DNA from 3 places in the Crassaminicella indica genome. Region 1 is predicted to be linked to each of the others. Evidence: riboswitches for the same ligand, from Rfam matches in the RefSeq annotation. Region 1 holds a riboswitch; each other region holds the start of a gene.
What was found. Region 1 has a riboswitch for thiamine pyrophosphate ahead of thiS (sulfur carrier protein ThiS). Riboswitches for the same ligand answer to the same signal wherever they lie in the genome.
Positions count from the first base shown of each region.

Region 1 (8,032 bases):
TTAAATATATTCAATAATCTATTTCCTTCCTTTTTAAGCATAATTGCCGTTAAGGGGTATCCTACAAATCCTTGCATTACATACATAATAATTGCTAATACTGCTAAATCAGCAAGTCCTTTTGCAGTTGCAGCATCTGACATCATAATAGCAGCCACAATTCCTCCTGTTAATGGTGGTGTTGCTGTTACAACAGTCTCCCATCCAAACAAAACTCTACCAAAGGTTAAAGTCATTAAGCATATTCCAATCACACCAGATAATGCAACTACTATAGTTTTCCACTGTTCCATCAACTCTCTTACACTCAGCATAGTACCCATATGTGTAATCAATAAATACATAGAAAGCAGTATAATAGGCTTTTGAAATCCTGCTAACGCTACAATATCACTAGGAAAAAAAGTCCAAAAACCAAATAAAAATAGTAGTGCTGATACAAATACAGATGGTATAAATGCTTTTGTTTTTGTAGATATGATATCTCCAACGCTTAATGCAATAAGTACTACACAAAATGCCATCATTAAACTCATTCATATTCCTCCTTGTGTTTGTTATTTTCTTCCATTAAAAACATCTCTCCTTTCAAAGCTATAATAGTAATGAAAAAAATAATGAAAAAACTTCTCTCCCTTTATCCACTAAAATAAAGGGGGAAGAAGTTAAAAGCAAAATAATATATTTTTATGCATATATATTCATTTCTGTAAGTTTACCAATTTTTTTCTTATTTGTCAATGTATTTTGAAAAATATATTTTTTTATACAATTCTCATATTTTCTTTAAGTTTTTGAGCAGCTGTATAAGGGTCCTCTGATGATACAATAAAAGACATAACAGCAATTCCTTCTACTCCTGTTAGAAGAACTTCTCGAACATTCTTATTAGTTATCCCTCCTAAAGCTATGACTGGAATATTTACATTCTCTTTTATTTCTTTTATAAAATTTAATCCTTTAGGTGCTAATCCTTTTTTGCAATCTGTCTTATATACATGGCTTGCAAGCAAATAATTCGCCCCTTTTTTTTCTGCTAAAATCGCTTCTTCTAAGCTGTGAACAGAAACTCCTAAAGAGCCTTTCCAATTAAAGCTTGTTTTTATAAAATCATAAAATCCTGTATGATAACCATCTGCTCCTACAGCTTTAGCTACTTCTAGATTTCGATTTATAATCAGCAAAGCATTTTTTTCTTTTGTAATTTTCCTTACAGCTTTAGCTATTGGTAGCAATTCATCATAAGTTAAATCCTTTTCTCTTAATATTACTGCTTCTACTCCACCTGCCACTGCTTTTTCAATGACCTCTATAAATGTTTTATTCCTTATTATTTTTCGGTTGGTAATTAAAAAAAGCATTTAGTCATCCTCTCTTAACATATTTATGTTTTTCCCTGACATTACCTTATTCATATTTCTCATAGAACACATTTTTCCACACATAGTACAGCTATCTTTGTGAGCTGGAAGCGACTCTTTTCTATACCTTCTTGCCTTTTCAGGATCAATAGCTAATTCAAACATCTTTTCCCAATCTAATGCTTGTCTTGCCTTACTCATTGCATCATCCCATTCTTTTGCACCTTTTATATTTTTCCCTAAATCTCCAGCATGTGCAGCAATTCTTGTTGCAATGATTCCTTCTTTCATATCTTCTAAGCTTGGAAGCCTTAGATGTTCCGCTGGTGTAACATAGCATAAAAAATCGACCCCATAGCTTGCAGCTAACGCACCACCAATAGCACTCGTTATGTGGTCGTATCCTGGTGCTACATCTGTAACTATTGGGCCTAATACATAAAATGGTGCACCATGACAAAGCTTTTTTTCAAGCATTACATTGGCAGCAATTTCATTTATAGTCATGTGTCCAGGTCCTTCAATCATTACCTGCACATTTCTTTCCCATGCTCTTAAAGTCAGCTCTCCTAATATTAGTAATTCCTGAATTTGACTTGCATCTGTAGCATCATTGATGCTTCCAGGTCTACATGCATCTCCAAGACTTAAAGTAACATCATATTCCTCACAAATATCTAATAACTCATCAAAATGTTCATAAAATGGATTTTCCTTATCATTTAATTCCATCCAAGCATAAATTAACGACCCACCCCTTGAAACAATATTGGTAAGTCTTTTATTTCTTTTAAAAACCTCTGCTGTATATCTATTGATGCCTGCATGGATTGTAACAAAATCCACCCCATCTTCTGCATGTTTTTTAACTACTTTCAAAAACTCCTCTGCCGTAATATCCTTTAATTCTTTATCATAAAACCCTACCGCATCATATACCGGAACAGTCCCTATCATTGCAGGAGACATTTCTATCAGTCTTTTTCTAAATTCTTCAGTTTTTCCATAAGAGCTTAGATCCATAATCGCTTCAGCCTTCATATCAATAGCTGTCTTAACCTTTTCAAGCTCTTTTTCTATATCACAGCAATCCTTTGAAATACCTAAGTTTACATTTATTTTTGTTCTTAATCCTTCTCCAACCCCCTCTGGATTTAAGCTTTTATGATTCTTATTTGCAGGAATAATCACCTTCCCTTCTGCAATCAAATTTTTTAAAACTTCTACATCTATATTTTCCTTTTTTGATACAAGCTCCATTTCCTTTGTGATTATACCTTTTCTAGCTGCATCCATTTGTGTTGTATATGTCATTTTTATTCCTCTCCTTTTCTATATTTGCATCCAATCCTTAAATACTGGCTGATACCCTTTTGATAAAATAACATTCTTCATCTCTTCTACGCTTCTATTATCTGATATCTCAAATTGTCCTTCTCCCTTATCATTACTGCTGTGTCCTCCTACTTCTGTGCTTACCCCTGCAGACATTTTGGTAACGCCTAGAGGGATTAAGTGATCTCTAAAGCTTGCTCTTTCCCTAGTAGATAATGTAATCCCTAAATATGGCATAAAAATCCTTAAAGCTAGTAAATACTGAACAATATTTTTATCACTCACATTATGAACTTCATCAAAGCATCCTGCATGAGGACGAATACGAGGTGGTGATATACTAATACATACATCTGGGTATTTGTTTTGGAGATAATTAGCATGAAGTCCACTCATAAAAGCTTCTCTTCTCCATTCATTTAGCCCTAAAAGAGCTCCAATATTCACATTCCTCATCTTAGCTTTGCATCCTCTTTCAGGTGTATCTAATCTAAAATGATAATCTTTTTTAGGTCCTGATATATGTACCCGATCGTAAATCTTCTCATCATATACCTCTTGATAAACAGCTAAGTTATCTACCCCTGCTTCTACCATTCTTTCATAATCCTCTTGCGTTAAGGGATATACTTCAATCCCAACAGAATCAAAATATTTCTTTAGAATCTTTACTGCATCTATAATATAAGATACTGGTGTAGCATTAGGGGATTCTCCTGTTAAAACAAGAATATGCTTAAGTCCTGTTTTAGCAATAGAAATAGCTTCCCTTTCTATTTCTTCTGGGGATAATTTTTTTCTTTTAATATTGTTATCCACATTAAACCCACAATAAGCACATCTATTCACACAGAAGTTTCCTATATACATTGGAGTAAATAATAATATGGTCTTTCCAAAATGCTGTAATGATAAAGCATGTGCCTTTTGTGCCATTTCTTCTAAAAAACTTTCTGCCTTTGGAGACAATAGTGCTAAAAAATCATAAATATTTATTTTATTTTTATTTAGTATTCTTTTAATCTCTGTTGATGTAACATTTTCAAAAAAAGCATCATAATCAAAATCCTTAAAATTTATATAAACATCATAAAAGCCCATCAAAACTCACCTTCATTCAAAAATCCTGTAAGTGGAGAAGAAGCAATAGCACATTTTTTAGTAGCTCCTAATTTTGAAAGATATGCAGTTCTTCCTGCTATTACTGCAAGAGAGAATGCTTTTGCCATATTTACAGGGTCATCAGAAGTAGCAATAGCTGTATTTACTAAAACTGCTGCTGCACCCATTTCCATAGCTTCAGCCGCCTCTGATGGCTTTCCAATTCCTGCATCTACAATGATTGGTAAATCTATTTCGTCAATCAAAATCTCAATAAGCTCCTTCGTCCTAATTCCTCTATTTGTTCCTATAGGTGCCCCCAAAGGCATTACTGCTGCTGCACCTGCATCTACCAATCTCTTTGCACTCATAAGATCAGGACTCATATAAGGAAGTACAACAAAGCCTTCCTTTGATAAAATTTCCGTTGCTTTAATAGTTTCTTGATTATCAGGAAGTAAATACTTATGATCAGATATAACCTCAATCTTTACCCAATCACCACAGCCCATAGCCCTTGCAAGTCTTGCAATCCTCACAGCTTCTTCTGCATTTCTTGCTCCAGAGGTATTTGGAAGCCATATAACATCTTTGGAAATATATTCAAGGATATTTTCTTCCTTAGCTTCAAGATCAACTCTTCTCACCGCCATTGTAACTACTTGAGTTTCAGAGCTTTTAATAACATCAGGTATAATTTTTTTACTCGGAAATTTTCCAGTCCCAATGAACAATCTGCTTTTTAATTCAATTCCTCCAATTTTCAATAAATCCATTCCATCATCTCCTAAACTTCATATTCTTCTAAAATAATCCTAAGCACTGTATTCGCTTGATGATTTGCGGCGATAGCAACTCTCGGTGCCATGAGTCCACAGCCCGGCTTTGCTTCTGATATTTCATCTCCAACTAAATAGAAGCGATCTCTCACTATTTTTGTTTTTATTGTATTATTCGAAAAATATCCAGCCATTCCAGAGGCTGCAACGATATATTTCTCAGGAAGCTTAGATAAAGCTGTATTGACTAAAGTTGCTTTACACATAGGATTGTCCAATGCTTCCACAATAATATCCGCATCTTCAAAGCAATCCTTTATATTGCTTTCATCAAGGTATAAATCTTTTGTTTCAACATCTACAAAAGGATTAATATTTTTTAGGACATCTTTTATTGCTTCTGTTTTTTTCATTCCTATATGCTTTGTAAAATACTGCTGCCTATTTAAATTGCTTGGCTCAACTACATCAAAATCTATAAGCACTAGTTTTCCTATTCCTAATCTTGCTAAAGAGACAGCTACATTTGAACCAAGTCCCCCAAGTCCTGCAATCCCTACACATGCCTTTTTTACTTTTTCATGAACTCCCGGTGTATGTCTAGCTACTAGTAAAGCTTCTAACTCCTCTTCATTTGGAATTTCTCCTCTTATAATGAGAGTAAGTCTGTCATCCTTCTTCAAAGGTGCATCTTCTCTTAAAATAAATCCGTTTAAAACAACAATATCTGCTTCCTTTTTTACAAAATCACGAATTCCAAAGGCTGTAGATCTTTCATTTACAATAACCGGCTTTTCATTTACATATATTTTCAAATCAACCACCTCCAACAAAGCTTACGATCTCTACTTTATCTGCTTTGTTTAATACATGCTCATTATATTTTTCTTTTGGAATAATTGTAAGATTTACTTCTACAACTACCTTTTCTTCATTCAAATCTAATTTTTTCAACATCTCACAAATAGTTATCTCTGAATCAAAATCCATTTCTTTTCCATTGATTATCATGCTTTTCCCTCCTTTCTTTTACGCTTTATCCCAAAAACACATTAAAATTAATATATTAAAAAAGTGCGAATTCATAGAGAATTCGCACTTTAAATAATAGCGTACAAAATATTCCCTACGTTGGCATTACCCAAATCAGGTTATACGGGTCAGAGATTTCATCTCTTTCTCAGCCCATCAACATGAGCTCCCCATAGTTTATAAAATTTTCCATTTTAAAAAGCTTACCCTAGGGTAAGCTTTAAAAATAATCATTTTTATCTTTAGCTTCCCTACGGCAGTATTAACTGCATCAGGTTATAAGGGTTAGGATTTCTCCCTCTCAGCCAAAAGGCACCCCTAGCATTTCTATTCTATTCTCTTTTATTGTAATCCTTAATTATGATTTTGTAAAGTTTTTGATTATATACCTAATTATTCTAATCCATATCTCTTCAATTTCTTATAAAGTCCTACACGGCTAATTCCAAGAGATTTCGCTGTTTGATATTTGTTTCCATTATTCTCTTTCAAACAGGCTACTATCATATCTTTCTCCATTTCTTCTACCATCTCTTTTAATGACTTATTTCCTATAGGATAGTTTTTTTTATCATTTTTAGTAAGTCTTGTTGGTAAATGCTTTGGTTTTATTATTAAGTCTGAATCTAAAAGGTTTATAGCCCTTTCAATAACATTTTCAAGCTCTCTTATATTTCCAGGCCAAGCATATTTTTTTAATATTTCTATCGCTCCCTGAGAAATCCCTTCTACATAAATACCTAATCTATTAGATAATTTCATTTTAAGTTCATTAGCAAGGGCTTCTATATCTTCTTTTCTTTCTCTAAGAGGAGGTATCTTAATAGACATTACATTTAATCTATAAAAAAGGTCTTCACGAAATTCACCATTCTTCACTAGAGCATCTAAATCTTTATTCGTAGATGAAATAATTCTAACATCTATTTTTCGAATCACATTCCCTCCAAGTCTTTCTACCTCTTTTTCCTGAAGAACCCTTAAAAGCTTTGCCTGCATAGCAAAAGGCATATCCCCTATCTCATCTAACAAAATCGTTCCTCCATTTGCAAGCTCAAATTTCCCTTCCTTTCCTCCCTTTTTAGCACCTGTAAAAGCACCCTCTTCATATCCAAACAATTCTGATTCTAGTAATTCTGCTGGTATAGCTGCACAGTTTATTTTTACAAAAGGTCCTAAATATCTATTGCTAGCATTATGAATAGAATGAGCAAAAAGCTCCTTACCTGTTCCACTCTCTCCTGTAATAAGAACATTAGAACTCGTTTTTGCTGCTTTCATTGCCATATCCTTTACAATACTCATACTCGGACTTTCTCCTACTAAATCTTGAAAGGAATATTTTGCAGACCTCTCCTTATTAAGTTCACTTTTATAGTAAGCAATCTCCTTCTCTAGTTTGGATATTTTTTTACTAAGTGTTTGAAAATCTCTTATATCCTTAAACATAACCTTTCCAACTGCACCAATAATTCTTCCATCCTTTTTAATAGGAACACGCATAGAGATCATTCTTTTATTTTTTATTTCCTGAATTTCTCCCACTTCCATAATTCCAGTTTCTAATACAACATGAAGTCTTGTATTCTCAATAACCTCTGCTACATGTTTTCCTTCAGGCTCTGATATATCTAAAAATTCTTTATAGGCTTTACTCATCATAGTAATGATTCCATTTTCATCAACAACAGTAACCCATTCATTGGCTGTATCCAAAATAGTATTTAGTATTTCTATATATATCTTATCCTTATCCATTTCTTTGCTCATTTTTCTATAATTAGTAATATCATGGAATAAAGCCATTGCTCCTTCAACATTTCCTTCTAATATCATTGGCATCATACTCATTCTATACTGTCTTTTATTGATGCAAACATTCCTATTTAATTCCTCTTTTCCTGTTTTCACAATAATAGGAAGTCTACAGTTTGGAATAATCTTGTGAATATGTTTTCCTATAATATCCTCTTTTTTTAAATCAAGTAATTTTTCAGCACGCTGGTTCATGACCATTATATTTCCAGCTTGATCTATTGCTAAAAGTGCATCAGGAATATTATTAATTAAAGCATCAAAGTATTTACTCATGCTCAGCCCTCCTCAAAGCAAGGACAATATATTTACAAAGCATACTTTATACAATTTCACTGAAATTATATCATATATTTTGAATTTCTCAAAACTTGTCGAATTTTGCGTATATTTAAAGCTAATAAAATCCCTTGATACACGTATCAAGAGATTATTATTTTTAATATTGATAAAATCCTTTCCCTGTCTTTCTACCTAAAAGATTTCCCTTCACCATCTTTTTCAACAATGGATGAGGTCTATATTTTGGATCTCCAAATTCTTTGTAAAGCACTTCCATGATCGCTAAATTCACATCATTTCCTATTAAATCAGCTAAAGCTAAAGGAC
Region 1 covers NZ_CP078093.1:831,467-839,498, forward strand. Annotated here, with positions in the region: gene KVH43_RS03985 (hypothetical protein) at 1-536, opposite strand, end outside; gene thiE (thiamine phosphate synthase) at 765-1,361, opposite strand; gene thiC (phosphomethylpyrimidine synthase ThiC) at 1,362-2,675, opposite strand; gene thiH (2-iminoacetate synthase ThiH) at 2,694-3,797, opposite strand; gene KVH43_RS04005 (thiazole synthase) at 3,797-4,573, opposite strand; gene thiF (sulfur carrier protein ThiS adenylyltransferase ThiF) at 4,585-5,391, opposite strand; gene thiS (sulfur carrier protein ThiS) at 5,393-5,587, opposite strand; TPP riboswitch at 5,682-5,791, opposite strand; TPP riboswitch at 5,840-5,938, opposite strand; gene KVH43_RS04020 (sigma 54-interacting transcriptional regulator) at 6,002-7,705, opposite strand; gene KVH43_RS04025 (3-hydroxybutyryl-CoA dehydrogenase) at 7,863-8,032, opposite strand, start outside.

Region 2 (8,032 bases), 900 kb from region 1:
TTTCACTCACTTCAGAAAAAGTATATCCTAGTGAATCTGCTTTAGAGGTCTTCATGCTCTCTACTTTCATACTACTAGCCATATCTTTAACTGCTTCTCCTCCACAAGCTGCTGTTGTGACCATGACTGCACTCATAAGTCCAAGTGCTATGAATCTTTTGTAATTTTTCATTATTGCATCTCCTTTCTCTAAATGTTATCAAATCTGAAAAAAGTATACCATATAGAGAATTTGAAAAAGTTACAAAAAGGTTAAAATCGCAGCATTTTTTTTAACACATCCTTTAATTGAACAAGCTCCTCTTGAAGTCTAGCAACATCTCCTTTTGTAGCTGGACGATTATATTCTATATAAAAATCTCTTGATCTATATGATAAATCATCTATAAAACAATTCATATCACTTGCTATTAGCTTTGCTTTATTTATTTGATCTTGTACGGTTTTCATTTTATTTAAAACAGCAATCTCTACCCCATTTTTAAGCTGGATCATAACATATTTTTCTTTTTCTGTTACTTTTTCAATATCATAAAGGTTAATGTATCCCTTAGCTCCATCTTTTACAAATTTAGGTTTTCTCATTTTAAAAGGTATTAAAAGTAATCTTTGGTGGAATAAAATAGGTACACTTAACCGTTGATGTAAGACTTGTCCATATTTTTCTCTACAAGCTTCAATATGTATAGTATAGTATCTAGCAATAATCTTTAATACTGTTTTCATCGTTCTTTTATCTATAAAGCTTCGTCCATCTTCTGTAATCAATTTTGTAACATTCCCCATATTGAGTTGATAAATAGGAATCAATGCACATATGCCCACTTTTATAATGTTATCAATGTTTTTCATCTTATCACCCCTCGTTTTGTCGAACATATGTTTTGTTTTATTATACAACTTGTTCTCATAAATGTCTATCTCTACTTTTGTAAGATAATGGAGTTTTTTCTGAATAAACCTATTTTTCATATGTTCTTTTTATAGCTTCAATGGATGAATTTTTATAAATGCAAAAAATATATACTTCTTTAATAAAAAGTAGCTTGGGATTCCCCAAGCTACTTTTTATTAAATGATTTCATCAATATCTGTTGTAACAATTCTTGCAGAATCAATACCTGTTAGCTCACCACTGTTGGTTTGAAATATGTTCTTATCAATTATTACCTGCATTGCTGATTCTACTTGCTCTTTTGTCAAATCCTCCTTTGCATTGTCTACAGATATTTTTGTAGTTTTGCCACCTTGATTTTGAAAAATCATCTCTAATCTCTTTGTTAACAATCATAACACCTCCTTTTCTTATTTGCTTTCTGACTAAGCTTCTACTATTTCTTTTTCATCTACCCTTTCAACTTCAAGGGCTTTGCTGTTTTGCAGCCCAATCAAGGTAGTTGCGACATCATAGATGTCTTGATCCTTCGCAGTAGGCTTGATGTTTGAATAGGTTCTGCTTCTCTTTTTTTCATTTCCATTGTCATCCATTCCATTACTAAAAGTAATCTTTAGCTTTGAAGGACCCATTTTTACACTTACTGCCATATTTATCTCCTCCTTTCATTTATATAGATGATATTTTTTAAAAAAGTTTAGTATCAAAAAATAAAAATATCTGTTAAATTAATTGCTATCATATTCTCCAATAAAAAAAGATCAGACTCATACACTTGCTTAAGCCTGATCTTTTCATTATTTTAATGCATCCATCAATATTTTTTTATAGTTTAAAAAGCTTTCTGTAACAACAATATCTTTTTTCCTCGGTCTTTCAAAACTTATTCTTACTTCTTTTAAAACTCTTGCAGGTCTTTGACTAAGTACATAAATTCTATCTGATAAATAAATTGCTTCCTCTATATCATGAGTAATAAAAAGAACTGATCTTTTAAATTGACGCCATATGTCAAGAAGCCACTCCTGCATTTTTGAACGATTAATTGCATCTAATGCTCCAAATGGCTCATCAAGCAGCAAAAGCTCACTATCTACTAAGAATGTTCGAAGAAGTGCAGCCCTTTGTCGCATCCCACCTGATAATTCATTAGGGTATGCTTGTTCAAATCCTTCTAATCCAAAAGTATCAAAATACTTTTTTACCTCTTTTTTTGCCTCTCTTTTATTTTTTCCTTGAATTTCAAGAGGCAATATCACATTATCTATGAGCGTTCTCCAGGGCATTAGTAAATCCTTTTGGTGCATATAACTTGCTCTTTGATTAGATTTTTCTAAAGGTTCTCCATCTATTTCTACTAAACCTTCATATGCTTTCTCTAATTTTGTAATAATATGAAACAAAGTACTTTTTCCACAGCCACTAGGACCTATTATGGAAACAAATTCTCCCTTGTTTACATATAAGTTGATATTCTCTAATACCTTTAAGACATCTCTTTTGGAAATATAATCCATATGCACATTAGTTAACCTAATTTTAGGTGTTTGCATTTCTTTCTACTCCTTATTCTTTAGGTAAAAATTCATTAGTAAATGCAGCGTCTATATCAATTTTCTTTGCAATTAAAGCTCTATCGAAAAGCCAATTTGTATAATTTTCCCATACTTCTCTTTTCTGAATTCCCCATTGGCTTGCCTCTGCCTTATACTTATCACTCAAGAATTTCTGACTTTCAACAACTAACTCCTTATTTAATTCTGGTGCGTATTTTAATAAAATATCAGCAGCCTCAACAGGATTTTTTATAGCATACTCATATCCTTTACTTGTAGCTTCCATAAATTTCTTTACTAAATCCTTCTTCTCATTTATATTTTTTTCATTAGTGATAATAACAGGTGTATAATAATCAAGAGCAGAATCTTCTTTTCCTAAATCAATATAATTTAGTTCAATTCCCTTAAGCTTTGCTTCAATCCCTGTCCATCCTTCAAAAATCCATGCAAAATCAATATCCTTTTTACTTGAAGCAAAAAAATCTGTTGCCCCACTAGTAAGGATTTGAACTTTTTTTACATCTGCTCCATGCTTGTCCATCAGTGCCTTTAACGTTGCTTTCTCGATAGGAGAACCCCAACCACCATATCTTTTTCCTTCAAAATCCTTTGGTGTTTTAATCCCCTTTTCTTTCAAAGATGCAAAGCCTGATGTATTATGCTGTATAACTGCCGCAATAGATACCACAGGAACATCTTCTACTCTAGCTAATGTTACTTGCTCTTGATAGCTTATACCAAACTGTGCTTTATCTGATGCTACTAGCTGTTCTGCAGTTCCTTCTGCTGGTTGAATAATTTCAACATCTAGTCCCATATCTTTATAATATCCTTTATCCTTTGCAACATAAAGACCTGTATGGTTTGTATTTGGCGTCCAATCTAGTGTTACCGTAATTTTTTGAAGTTTATTATCTTCCTTTTGTACTTCCTCTTTCTTCTCGGCACAACCTGATAAACCTAAAACCATTACCAATAGAACGATCAATAAATTTTTTACTTTTTTTAACATGTAAATCTCTCCTTTGATTTGTTTGCTGATTCCACGGCATAATTTTTTTTGAAACTCTTTCAATCAATTGAAATATGCCAATGCTTAAGATCACCACGACAAATATATCTGCAAATAAAGCTGCTATACGAAAAGAGTTCATGGCACGAGTCATATATACTCCTAAACCACTTTTAGCTCCAATCCATTCTGCCAAAACAGCACCCATAATGCTGTAAGTAGCTGCAATTTTCAACCCTGAAAAAAATGCTGGCAGTGTGGCTGGCATCTGTACCTTTATAAATATTTGAAAAGGCTTTGCACCCATAACCTTCATCAAATTGATAAGATCTTGATCTACAGTCTCTAGTCCTTCTATAACACTTACAGCAATAGGAAAAAAACAAACCAACACAACAATTACAATTTTGGGCAAAATCCCAAATCCCAGCCAAATCATAAAAAGAGGTGCTAAAGCAATAATAGGAACAGTCTGGGATATGACAAATATCGGATAGATGATTTTTTTCAGAAGTTCATACTTATTCATCAGTCCTGCTGCAAAAATTGCAAATATAGTAGCTATAACAAAGCCTATACTAGCTTCAACAATAGTAGTTTTTGTATGTTCCCACAAAATTTGCCTATATTCGATCAAAGCACTTATTATAGAAGATGGTGCTGGAAGTATATATTTTGGTATATTATATATTTTTATAAGTATTTCCCATAAAATAATTAAAAAAACAATAAAAGCAATGGGTAGTACTTTATCTCCTGTATTTTCCCACTTTTTCATGCATAGTCACGCCCTCTGGTTTATAGTCAATTTTTACCATAGAAATAACTCTACTGGCTCCTTCTTCTACACAAATTTCCTGTGCTCTTTTTACAATGTCTAAAAGCTTATCTAAATCTCCCTCCATGGTAGTTTCCATAGGCCCTACTTCATACTTTACACCACTTTTATCAATAAGCTCAATCACTTTGTCTACTACGGGATATATCCTTTCTTCTAAAACTACAGGCAAAACCTGTATACTTACGTTTACATTTGCCATTTTTTCGCTCCTCTCTAAATCTTTAAAATTTTTCCAACAAAAAAATGCTGCTCAGAATAGGCAGCAGTTTTTATGTGCATTCCCTACGCTGGCATTACCCAGATCAGGTCTCATGGTCGGAATATTTTTTATTCCCTCTCAGCCAAAAACATCAGCTCCCATTGATTATTTTATTTACTATTTTTAGTATATACTTTTTTTGAATAAAATCAATACTTTTCTACTCAAGGTGTATTTTATAAATATTTATTTTGTATTTTCTACCATTTTAAGCTTTTCTATGATCGCTTTCCTATAATCTTCTTCTGAACGTCCTCCATTATATACATCTCCCACAATATTTCCCTTCTCATCTACAAATATTGTAGTAGGAAAAAAAGTCACGAAATCTAACAACTGCTTCTTCAACACATCATCAGGAATCAAAACACGAAAATCAGCATTTGACTTTTTCATGATTTTTTGTGCAGCTTCTACAGTATCTTCATCATCTCCAGCATCAACACATATGCCTATAATATTTGATCCTTTAGGTAAATTTTTATAAGCCTTTCCTATATCCGGCATTTCTTCTACACAAGGGCTACAAAAAGTTCCCCAAATATTCACCATAGTAATTTTATAATCCTTAAAAATATCTGAAGTGATTTTCTCACTATTCAGATCTTTCGTTTCAAATCCTGATATATTAAGATTACTAAATTTTTCATTATATTCTTCATACTGCTGTGATTCTTCTTCTTCTGTTAACATGATAGGATCAGCTGGTCCTATTATAACCGCTACTGCCAATAAACAAATTATACTTGCTAAAATTATTAATAATATCTTGAATGGCTTCTTCATCTTTACCTCCAGTTTATAAAATCTCTGATTTTTTTTTATCAGGAACATATTCTAATAAATCCCCTGGCTGACAATTAAGTTCTCTACATATAGCTTCTAATGTTGTAAATCTTATAGCCTTTGCTTTGTTATTTTTAAGTATAGATAAATTAGCATTTGTAATCCCCACTCTTTCTGCAAGCTCTGTAAGAGAGATTTTTCTCTTTGCCATCATCACATCTAAATTTATAACAATCCCCATAGCAACCTCCTCTAAATAGTAAAATCATTTTCTTCTTTTACTTCAACAGCTTGCTGGAAAACTTTTGATAATACTAAAATAAAACAACCCGAAAAGAAAAATATAAAAAATTCCATATCTGTATGAACGCCTTTCATATCTATAGTTATAAGATTAAAATCTACATATTTAGGATTTATAAAAAAGTTAATCAAATAGCATCCTGTAATAATAAAGCATTCTATAGCTATATTTCTTAATCTTTTTACATTTTCTCTTATAAATGGATTTACATATATTAAAGAATCTAAAATTTGTCTTAAATGAAAAATAATCATCATCAAGGAAATACTGCCTATTACAAACAAAGTATAAATAATGCTTTTTCTGATCAAACTTATATTTAAATCATTACTTGATAATACATGAATGGATAAATAGATAAACATTCCAACCCCAATAGTAAGCAAAATATTTAACAAAATCTTTAAAGCACTAGTTAAAGATCCTTTTCCATAATACCTCATACACATACCTCCCTTATTATTTTACTAATCTATATTACCATGCTATAAAATGTTTTTCAATATTTTTTTATCGAAAAACGATAACTTATTGTTTCCTCGCTTTTTTTATAATTCTAAATACACTAACATTAAAAGGACTTCTCCTGAGAAGTCCTTTTATTATGCATAGCTTTCTTCCTTTTCTAAATTTTTGAAGGCTACTGAAAGCATAAGCTTTATACGATTGATTTGATTCACTTCACTTGCACCAGGATCATAATCAATAGGCACAATATTGGCTTTTGGATAGCTTCTTCTAAGCTCCTTAATCATTCCCTTTCCTGTAATATGATTAGGAAGACACGCAAATGGCTGAAGACACAAGATATTTTCTGTACCACTTTCTATTAACTCCACCATTTCTGCTGTTAGGAACCAACCTTCTCCTGTTTGATTACATAAGGATAAATGTTTTTTTGCAAGATGAGCTAACTCATAAATTTCTTTTGGAGGTTCAAACCGACTGCTCTTCTTTAGAAGCTTTCTCATATCCTTTCTATAAGTTTCAATCCCGTTTATAGTAATGTTTCCCATAATCATTCCTATAAAGCTTCCAGACAATTTTTCATACTTTGTTTTGCGATCATACGCACAGTATAATAAAAAATCCGTAAGATCTGGTACAACTACCTCTGCTCCTTCTGCTTCTAAAAAGTCTACCACATGATTATTCGCATCTGGATGAAATTTTACTAGTATTTCTCCTACTACACCTACTCTTGGTTTTACTAAATCTTCATCGATTGGTAAATTATCAAAGTCTTCAACAATTTTTTTTATATTTTCTTTAAAATCCTTTTTCCTACCTCTAAGTAAGCTTTCTTTGCATTTTTTTACCCATTTTTGATACAAAGCATTGGCTGAGCCTTTTATTTTTTCATAAGGACGAACTCTTAATAAAACTCTCATTAAAAGATCTCCATAAATAAGCCCCATCATTAAATTATCTAGTGTAGTGGGCTTTAGCTTAAACCCTGGATTTTTCTCTAGTCCTGATGCATTTATTGAAATCACCGGTATATGCTCCATGCCTGCATCCTTTAATGCTTTTCTTAAAAAGGCTATATAATTGGTTGCACGACACCCTCCACCTGTTTGGGATATCATAACAGAAGTATTGTTCAAATCATATTTTCCTGATTTTAAAGCTTCCATAATCTGTCCTATTGTAATAATTGCTGGATAGCATGCATCATTATGCACATATGCAAGTCCCTCATCTATAGCAGATTTTCCTACATCTCCTAAAACTTCCACATTGTATCCTGCTTTTTTAAATCCTACATCTAAAAACTGAAAATGAATAGGTGACATTTGTGGAACTAAAATCGTATGATTTTTTTTCATTTTCTTCGTAAACAGCACCCTTTCATCATTTTCATAAAGTTTCTTTGGTTCAAAATTTCTCTTATCTCTTTCTTTAATAGCTGCAAGAAGAGATCGAATACGAATTCTTACAGCTCCAAGATTATTTATTTCATCTATTTTCAACAAGGTATATATTTTTCCGTATCTTTCTAATATCTCTTGTACTTGATCTGTAGTAATAGCATCTAAGCCACAGCCAAAGGAGTTTAGCTGAACGAACTCTAGGTTTTTATTTTTTGCAACAAAGGTAGCAGCTCTATAAAGTCTTGAATGATATACCCATTGATCTACCACACGCAGAGGTCTTTCTGGTTTTGTAAGATGACTCACACTATCCTCAGAAAGTACTACAAAGCCTAAAGACTCTATAAGCTCTGGAATCCCATGGTTAATCTCAGGGTCCACATGATACGGTCTTCCTGCTAAGACTATTCCTTTTAGTTGATTTTCTTCTATATATTTTAAAGCCTCTTCACCTTTTTTCCTTATATCATATCGATAAGCTTCAAGCTCCTTATAAGCAAAT
Region 2 covers NZ_CP078093.1:1,728,697-1,736,728, reverse strand. Annotated here, with positions in the region: gene KVH43_RS08160 (hypothetical protein) at 1-172, opposite strand, end outside; gene KVH43_RS08155 (competence protein ComK) at 253-852, opposite strand; gene KVH43_RS08150 (DUF2922 domain-containing protein) at 1,072-1,287, opposite strand; gene KVH43_RS08145 (DUF1659 domain-containing protein) at 1,321-1,545, opposite strand; gene KVH43_RS08140 (ABC transporter ATP-binding protein) at 1,693-2,448, opposite strand; gene KVH43_RS08135 (ABC transporter substrate-binding protein) at 2,462-3,466, opposite strand; gene KVH43_RS08130 (ABC transporter permease) at 3,366-4,244, opposite strand; gene KVH43_RS08125 (thiamine-binding protein) at 4,216-4,506, opposite strand; TPP riboswitch at 4,569-4,678, opposite strand; gene KVH43_RS08120 (TlpA family protein disulfide reductase) at 4,753-5,352, opposite strand; gene KVH43_RS08115 (helix-turn-helix domain-containing protein) at 5,366-5,593, opposite strand; gene KVH43_RS08110 (DUF2975 domain-containing protein) at 5,605-6,099, opposite strand; gene KVH43_RS08105 (2-hydroxyacyl-CoA dehydratase) at 6,259-8,032, opposite strand, start outside.
Region 2: linked by a shared signal. The riboswitch ahead of KVH43_RS08125 (thiamine-binding protein) and the one ahead of thiS (sulfur carrier protein ThiS) in region 1 are both predicted to bind thiamine pyrophosphate.

Region 3 (8,032 bases), 600 kb from region 1:
AGTATTTTGTAAAGGTGCAGGAAATAGCAATATTATTATTATGTGTTTGATATTTATTTTAGCAGGAGGCTTTGCACAGGTAGCAAGAGAAATGGGAGCTGTAGACTCTACAGTAAATTTAGGGCTTAGTATTTTACCTGGAAACATATTAATAGCTGGAGTTTTTGTGATAGGATGCTTTATTTCATTATCTATTGGTACGTCTGTGGGAACTATTGTGGCAATTGCTCCTATGGCAGTAGGGATTGCTGAAAAAACAGGAATTCCTGTAGGACTAGCATTAGGAGCTGTAGTGAGTGGTGCAATGTTTGGTGACAATTTATCTATGATTTCTGATACTACTATTGCAGCATCAAGAACACAAGGCTGTGAAATGAGAGATAAGTTTAAGATGAATTTTATTATTGTAGTACCAGCAGCAATTATTACAGCAATCATATTTATTTTTATGCGAATTGGAGATGCTTCAGTATTAATTGAAAGCTATGATTATAGCATTGTAAAGGTATTTACTTACTTAGTAGTTTTAATTGCAGCACTGATTGGTGTAAATGTGATGGTTGTTTTAGTTGGAGGAACATTATTTGCAGGAGCTGTAGGAATCGCTACGGGTGCCTTTGATGTATGGGGATTTGTACAAGCAGTTGGAAAAGGTATTATGGGAATGTCTGAAATTATTATTATTTCTCTTTTAATTGGTGGAATGGTTGAAGTGATAAAATATAATGGAGGAATAGATTTCTTGCTAGCTTTTATTACAAAGAGAATTCACAGTAAAAAAGGTGCAGAACTAGGTATTGGGATGCTAGTGAGCGTGGTTGATATTTGTACAGCTAATAATACTATTGCTATTGTTATGGCAGGACCTATTGCAAAAGATATAGGAGAGAGATATGATGTAGACCCAAGACGTGCAGCAAGCATATTAGATACTTTTTCATGCTTTTGCCAAGGTATGATTCCATACGGAGCACAGCTACTGGTTGCAGCAAGTGTTGCTGGAACGTCATCTTTTGCGATTATGAAATATTTATATTATCCATATTTAATGGGAATATGTGCATTATTAGCAATTGTATTTGGTATTCCTAAGGTTAAGAAAAGTATGGTTAAAAATTTAAGCTTTGAAAGATAGATAAAAAAATCCTCAAATAGTGAGGATTTTTTTATGCAGTTGTATGTGCTTTAGATTTTCCAGTTTTATCGTAGAAAAGACCTCTTAGCATTAATGCTAATGCACCATCTCCCGTAATATTGCAAGCAGTTCCAAAACTATCTTGTAATGCAAATATGGCAATTAATAATCCTACTCCAGATGAATCAAATCCTAATACACCTGTTACAATAGCTAAAGATGCCATAACCGTTCCTCCAGGGACACCAGGTGCTCCTACTGCAAATATACCAAATAGTACTGTAAATAATATAATGGTACTGACTGAAGGTAATGTACCATAAAGGATTTTTGATATAGTCATACAGAAAAATGTTTCGGTTAATACAGATCCACAAAGATGAGTTGTTGCGCCTAAGGGAATCGCAAAATCAACAACTTCTGGTACTAATGCCTTTGAACGATGGGCACATCTTAATGAAACAGGTAATGTAGCAGCACTAGACATAGTACCTACTGCTGTTAAATAAGCTGGTCCATAATATTTTAAAACTTCTAAAGGATTTTGCTTTGAAACAGCTCCTGCGATCAAATAAAGAATGGTTAACCAAATAAAATGACCTACTAATACTAAAACAATCACTTTTAAGAATATAGGTAATTGTTTTGTCAGACTACCTGTATAAGCTAAGCCTGCAAATGTTGCTGAAATGAAGAAAGGAAGAATAGGAATAACGATTTTATTAATAATGGATAAGACCATGCTTTGTATTTCATTTAAGAGTTTTTCCATTGCTTCAGACTTTGTCCATATAACTGATATACCTGTTAAAATTGCTAGGATTAATGCAGTCATTACAGGCATTATAGGTTGAATATTTAATTCAAATGCTGTTTTAGGCAGCTCTATCAAAGCTTCTGCTTGGCTTGCAATATGTAAATGAGGGATGATGATATATCCTGCAATAGCTGAAAAAGTAGAAGCACCTACTGCAGATAAATAGGATATACAAAGAAAAGTTCCTAGCATTTTGCTTGCATTGTTTTTTAACCCTGTTATAGCTGGCGTAATGAATCCAAATATAACCAAAGGGACAGTAAAGAAAATAAATGAGCCGAGAATTTCTTTAATAGTTGTAATAATTCCCATGATTTGTTCATTTACCATTAGACCTAAAATAATTCCACCTATAATACCTATTAATAATTTAGGTATTAATCCAAGTTCTTTTTTACTACTCATTTCTGCAAGACCTCCTTTTAAATACTGATAGAAATATAATAAAAAAGTGAATAGCTGAAGTGAAAAACATTTTCTACTTTTTATATTATTTTTCTATGCATATGATACAACTTATTTTCTTGATTGTAAACTATTTCGTAATAATATAAGAAATATCATTAAAACATCATTGAATAATAGATATTTTTTATAAAGACAAAATGAAAAAATATTCAAGAAAGGTAAAATCCCGAATATGCAAAATATTGGGGATTTTTTTTATGAAGAAAATATGTTAATTTCATATAAATGAAGAAAGAGTTATTTGAATAAATTATTCAAGTATATTGCAGCTTCCTTTGGGTTATCTTGATTTAATATTGCAGAAACTACAGCAATACAATTTACTCCTCTATTGATAAGTGTTGATGCATTATTTAATGTGATCCCACCAATGGTTACAATAGGAATAGATACTTTAGCTTGAATGTCGTGAAAAACTTTTTCTGATATGACCTTTGCATCATTTTTAGTGCTGGTAGGAAATACAGCTCCAACACCTAGATAGTCAGCATTATTTTTTTCAGCAAGCATAGCGTCTTCTACAGTTCTTGCTGATATACCTATAATCTTTTCAGGACCTAATATTTTTCGAGCAACGGTTAATGGTAAATCGCTTTGTCCTAAATGAACACCATCAGCATCTACGGCTTGAGCAATGTCTACTCGATCATTGATAATCAGTGGTATATCATATTTTTTGCATAAATATTTCATTTTGAGAGCATTATTATAAAATTCTCTTGATGAAGATTTTTTTTCTCTTAATTGTAAAAGCTTTACACCTCCGTCAAGAGCCATTTCTACTTTATGGTAAAGTGTATCAAAATCCATTTTAGCATCATCTGTTACTAAATAAATGGTTTTATGCATTGTTTTTGATATGCTGTATTTTTGCATTTTATAAAACACCTGCCTTTTTATAAAGTTCATAAAAGTGATGTGTAGGACCTACTCCATGACCAATAGAAAATCCATGTTTAATAGCTATTGTGATATATTCTTTTGCTTTTTTTACTGCTTTATAAATATGCATTCCATTTGCTAAATTGGCAGTAATAGCTGATGATAAGGTGCATCCTGTACCATGAGTATGGGTGGCTTTGATTCTTTCTTGATCAAATAAATAAAATTCTTTTCCATCATATAAAACATCTGTGGCTGTTTTTGAAAGATGTCCGCCTTTTACTAATACAAAATTAGGACCTAGATAATGTAAGTCTTTTGCTGCTAGTTTCATTTTTTCTAAATCTTCTATTTTGTAGCCTAATATTTCCTCTGCTTCTGGAAGATTTGGCGTAATTAACGTGGTCATAGGCAGTAATTTTTCAATGAGTGCTTTTTTTGCTTTTGGCTTTAATAGATTATATCCGCTTTTTGAAATCATAACAGGATCTAGTACTAATGGTGGAAGGTCGTATTTTTTAAGGGTATTGGCAATTATTTCAATAGTTTCTGTTTTAGATACCATTCCAATTTTTATACCGTGAACATGAATATCATCAAAAATTGCTTTGATCTGATTGGCAATTACAGTTGGGGTAATATCTTGTACATCAAAGACGCCTTGTGTATTTTGAGCAGTAACTGCTGTAATGATACTCATACCAAATGTAGCGTGGGCTGAAAATGTTTTTAAATCTGCTTGAATTCCTGCACCTCCGCTGCTATCAGATCCTGCAATAGTTAAACAATGCTTCATATTATTGCTCCTTTCTTAAGAATGAAGAGAAATAAGCATTCCGATTTTATTGATAAAAATAAAAAGCACTCATCCAACAAGGATTAGTGCAATCATTTTACTTTATGTATTGCTTCCCTACGCTGGCATGATCCAGATCAGGTGAAAGGGTCAAAGAATCGACATTCTTACTCTCAGCTGGTTTTACCAGCTCCCCTAGCTTTTGGAATATTCTATTTGATTTTATGATACTACGATTACAAAAAATTTACAAGCTAGAAATATATATAAAAAGTGGATAGATAATCTTTGTATCAGCTATTATGTTATAATATATTTGTTAAGTATAATATAATAACCTTCATTTTCTTAATGAAGTGAGTTTTGAAGGTTTATTATTTTTTCATGGAATGAACTATTTTTATGAGTGTTGAGTGTAAAAAATAAATACAGTTTTTGGTTAGGAAGGTGAAATGATGAAATTCAGTGAATACGAATACAAAAGACCTGATATAAAAGCTTTTGAGGAACAATTTAATCAATTGTTAAATGCTTTTATTAAAGCAGAAAATTACAAAGAACAAGATGCTTTGATGCTAAAGATTAATGAATTAAGAAATGAATTTGAGTCTATGGAGCAGATTGCTTATATCAGATATACGATAAATACCCAAGATAAAGCATATGAAGAGGAACAAAACTATTTTGATGAAAATAGTCCTATTTATGAAGGATTAGTTGCCAAATATTATGATGCATTAGTGAATTCAAAATATAAAGAGCATTTAAAGGAAAAATGGGGAGAGCAGCTTTTTAATATTGCAAAGCTTAAGGTGAAGAGCTTTTCACCAGAGATTATTGATGATTTAAAGCTTGAAAATAAGCTGATGAGCGAATATACTAAGCTTTTATCATCAGCTAAAATATATTTTGAAGGGAAAGAGAGAACTCTTCCACAGTTAAGACCTTTTCAAATGTCATCGGATATAAAGCTGCGAAAGAGAGCTAATGAAGCAAAATATAACTTTTTCAAGGAAAATGAAGAAAAGTTTGATGAAATATATGATAAGTTAGTAAAGGTAAGAACAACTATGGCTCAAAAGCTAGGCTATGACAATTTTGTGGAGCTTGGTTATATTCGTATGCTTAGAACAGATTATGATGCAGACATGGTTAAATTTTTAAGAGAGCAAGTAAAAGCATATATTGTGCCTGTGGCTACAAAATTAAGAGAAAAGCAAAGAAAGAGATTAAATTTAGAAAGCTTGAAATATTATGATGAAATCCTTATATTTTTAGATGGGAATGCAAAACCTAAAGGAGATGCTAAGGCGATACTTCAAGCTGGAAAGAAAATGTATGAAGCATTATCTAATGAAACGAAAATATTTTTTGAATACATGATGGAGCATGAATTGATAGATGCTTTAAGCAGGAGTGGAAAGGCTCCAGGAGGATATTGTACATATATTGCTAAATATAAAGCTCCTTTTATATTTTCAAACTTTAATGGTACGGGAGATGATATAGATGTATTGACACATGAAGCAGGTCATGCTTTTCAAGTTTATGAAAGTAGACAGTATGATATACCTGAATATCATTTTCCGACTTTAGATGCTTGTGAAATACATTCTATGAGCATGGAGTTTTTTACTTATCCGTGGATGGAACTATTTTTTGAAGATGTGAAGAAATATAAGTTTGGTCATTTAACCGAAGCTTTTTTGTTTATTCCTTATGGTGTTGTTGTAGATGAATTTCAACATTATGTATATGAACATCCAAATGCAACACCGAAGGAAAGGAAAAATATGTGGAGAGCAATAGAGAAAAAATATCTTCCTCATAGGGACTATGATGGAAATGAATTTTTAGAAAATGGGGGGTATTGGTACCAACAGGGACATATATTTAAAAATCCATTTTATTATATTGATTATGTATTAGCAGAAATCTGTGCATTCCAATTTTTAAAAAAATCAAGAGATGATTTTGATAGAGCATGGAAAGATTATCTAAAGCTTTGTAGGGCTGGAGGAAGTAAATCCTTTTTAGAATTAGTAGACCTTGCCAATTTAGATTCTCCTTTTAAAGATGAAAGTATAAAGTCAGTTGCTGAAGAAATAGAAAAATATTTAAAAAACACTATGTAGTTGTAAATACATAGTGTTTTTTGATTTACTTAATTGTCTGCTCTGCTTCAAAATCAAATCCATTTACTTTAAAAATTTCAGTAATGAACTGCCAAAGCTCTTCTTTTCCTTCTCTAGTATCTGAAGAAACAGGCAATAATATATCTTCACTTTCCATGCAAAGCTCTTTTCGTATAATATTTAGCTGCTTTTGTCTTTGGCCTCTTTTTATTTTATCCAATTTTGTAGCAATAACAATACCATTAAAGCCAAAATGCTTAATCCAGCTATACATATGCTTATCTTGTTGTGTAGGAGCATGACGAATATCTACAAGCTGAAAAACATCTATCAGATTTTTTCTATTATTTAAGTATGTATCCATCATTTTTCCCCATTGTTTTTTGCTAGCTTTAGCTACTTTAGCATAACCATATCCTGGCAAATCTACAAATCGAAACTGTTTATTTATCTCATAAAAGTTAATAGTTTGAGTTTTTCCAGGGCTAGAGCTAGTTCTAGCTAGTTTTCTTCTATTTACTAAAAGATTGATAAGAGATGATTTTCCTACATTTGACCTGCCAGCTAAAGCAATTTCTGGTAGATCATCTTGAGGATATTGTTCTTCTTTTACTGCACTTATAATAATTTCTGCACTTTTAATCTTCATCATTTTCTTCCTTCCGAACTAATGCATGTTCTAAAACTTGATCCATATTTTCTACAAGTACAAATGTTAATTTCTTTCTTACATTTTCTGGGATATCTTCTATATCCTTTTCATTATCAATAGGTAATAATATTTTTGTAATACCTGCTCTATTTGCAGCTAATACTTTTTCTTTAATTCCACCTACAGGTAAGACTCTACCTCTTAGTGTAATCTCTCCTGTCATTGCTACATTTTTGTTAATAGGTATTTTAGTAAGCTCTGATATAACTGCGGTCGCCATAGTAATTCCTGCAGAAGGTCCATCCTTTGGTATAGCTCCTTCTGGTATATGTATATGAATATCAAGCTTTTGATAAAAATCTTCTGGTATCTTTAATGATTCAATCTTAGAGCGAATATAACTAATTCCAGCTCTTGCAGATTCTTTCATTACATCTCCGAGCTGACCTGTTAGTACAAGCTTGCCATTTCCTTTCATAGTTGTTACTTCTATGGATAAAGTATCTCCACCGACCCTTGTCCAAGCAAGACCTGTTACAACACCGATCTCATGATTTTCTTTAATCTTTTCATATCTATATTTTTTTCTTCCAAGATAATTAATTAGATTACTGGTATTTATTCGAACAATTTTTATCTTCTTCTCAACTATTTTCTTTGCAGCTTTTCTACATAATGTGGCAATTTGTCTTTCTAAATTTCTAACACCAGATTCCCTTGTATAGTAGTTAATTACATCTCGAAGTGTTTGTTCTGATATTTGAAGATTATTTTCTTCAAGCCCATGCTCTTTTTTTTGCTTAGGAAGTAGGTATTTTTTTGCAATTTTTAATTTCTCTTCTTCTGTATATCCAGATACCTCTATAACTTCCATTCTATCAAGTAGAGGTCTTGGAATAGTTCCTAAACTATTTGCTGTTGTAATAAACATTACTTTAGATAAATCAAATGGAACTTCTAAATAATGATCTGTAAATTCTTTATTTTGTTCAGGATCTAGTACTTCTAATAATGCAGATGCTGGGTCCCCTCTAAAATCATGACTCAATTTATCAATTTCATCGAATAGAAATACAGGGTTTTTAGAACCACATTCTTTGATTGAAGCCATTATTCTTCCCGGTATAGCTCCTACATAAGTTCGGCG
Region 3 covers NZ_CP078093.1:234,613-242,644, reverse strand. Annotated here, with positions in the region: gene KVH43_RS01295 (Na+/H+ antiporter NhaC family protein) at 1-1,135, shown strand, start outside; gene KVH43_RS01290 (dicarboxylate/amino acid:cation symporter) at 1,167-2,357, opposite strand; gene thiE (thiamine phosphate synthase) at 2,658-3,296, opposite strand; gene thiD (bifunctional hydroxymethylpyrimidine kinase/phosphomethylpyrimidine kinase) at 3,298-4,098, opposite strand; TPP riboswitch at 4,196-4,305, opposite strand; gene KVH43_RS01275 (M3 family oligoendopeptidase) at 4,554-6,233, shown strand; gene yihA (ribosome biogenesis GTP-binding protein YihA/YsxC) at 6,259-6,882, opposite strand; gene lon (endopeptidase La) at 6,872-8,032, opposite strand, start outside.
Region 3: linked by a shared signal. The riboswitch ahead of thiD (bifunctional hydroxymethylpyrimidine kinase/phosphomethylpyrimidine kinase) and the one ahead of thiS (sulfur carrier protein ThiS) in region 1 are both predicted to bind thiamine pyrophosphate.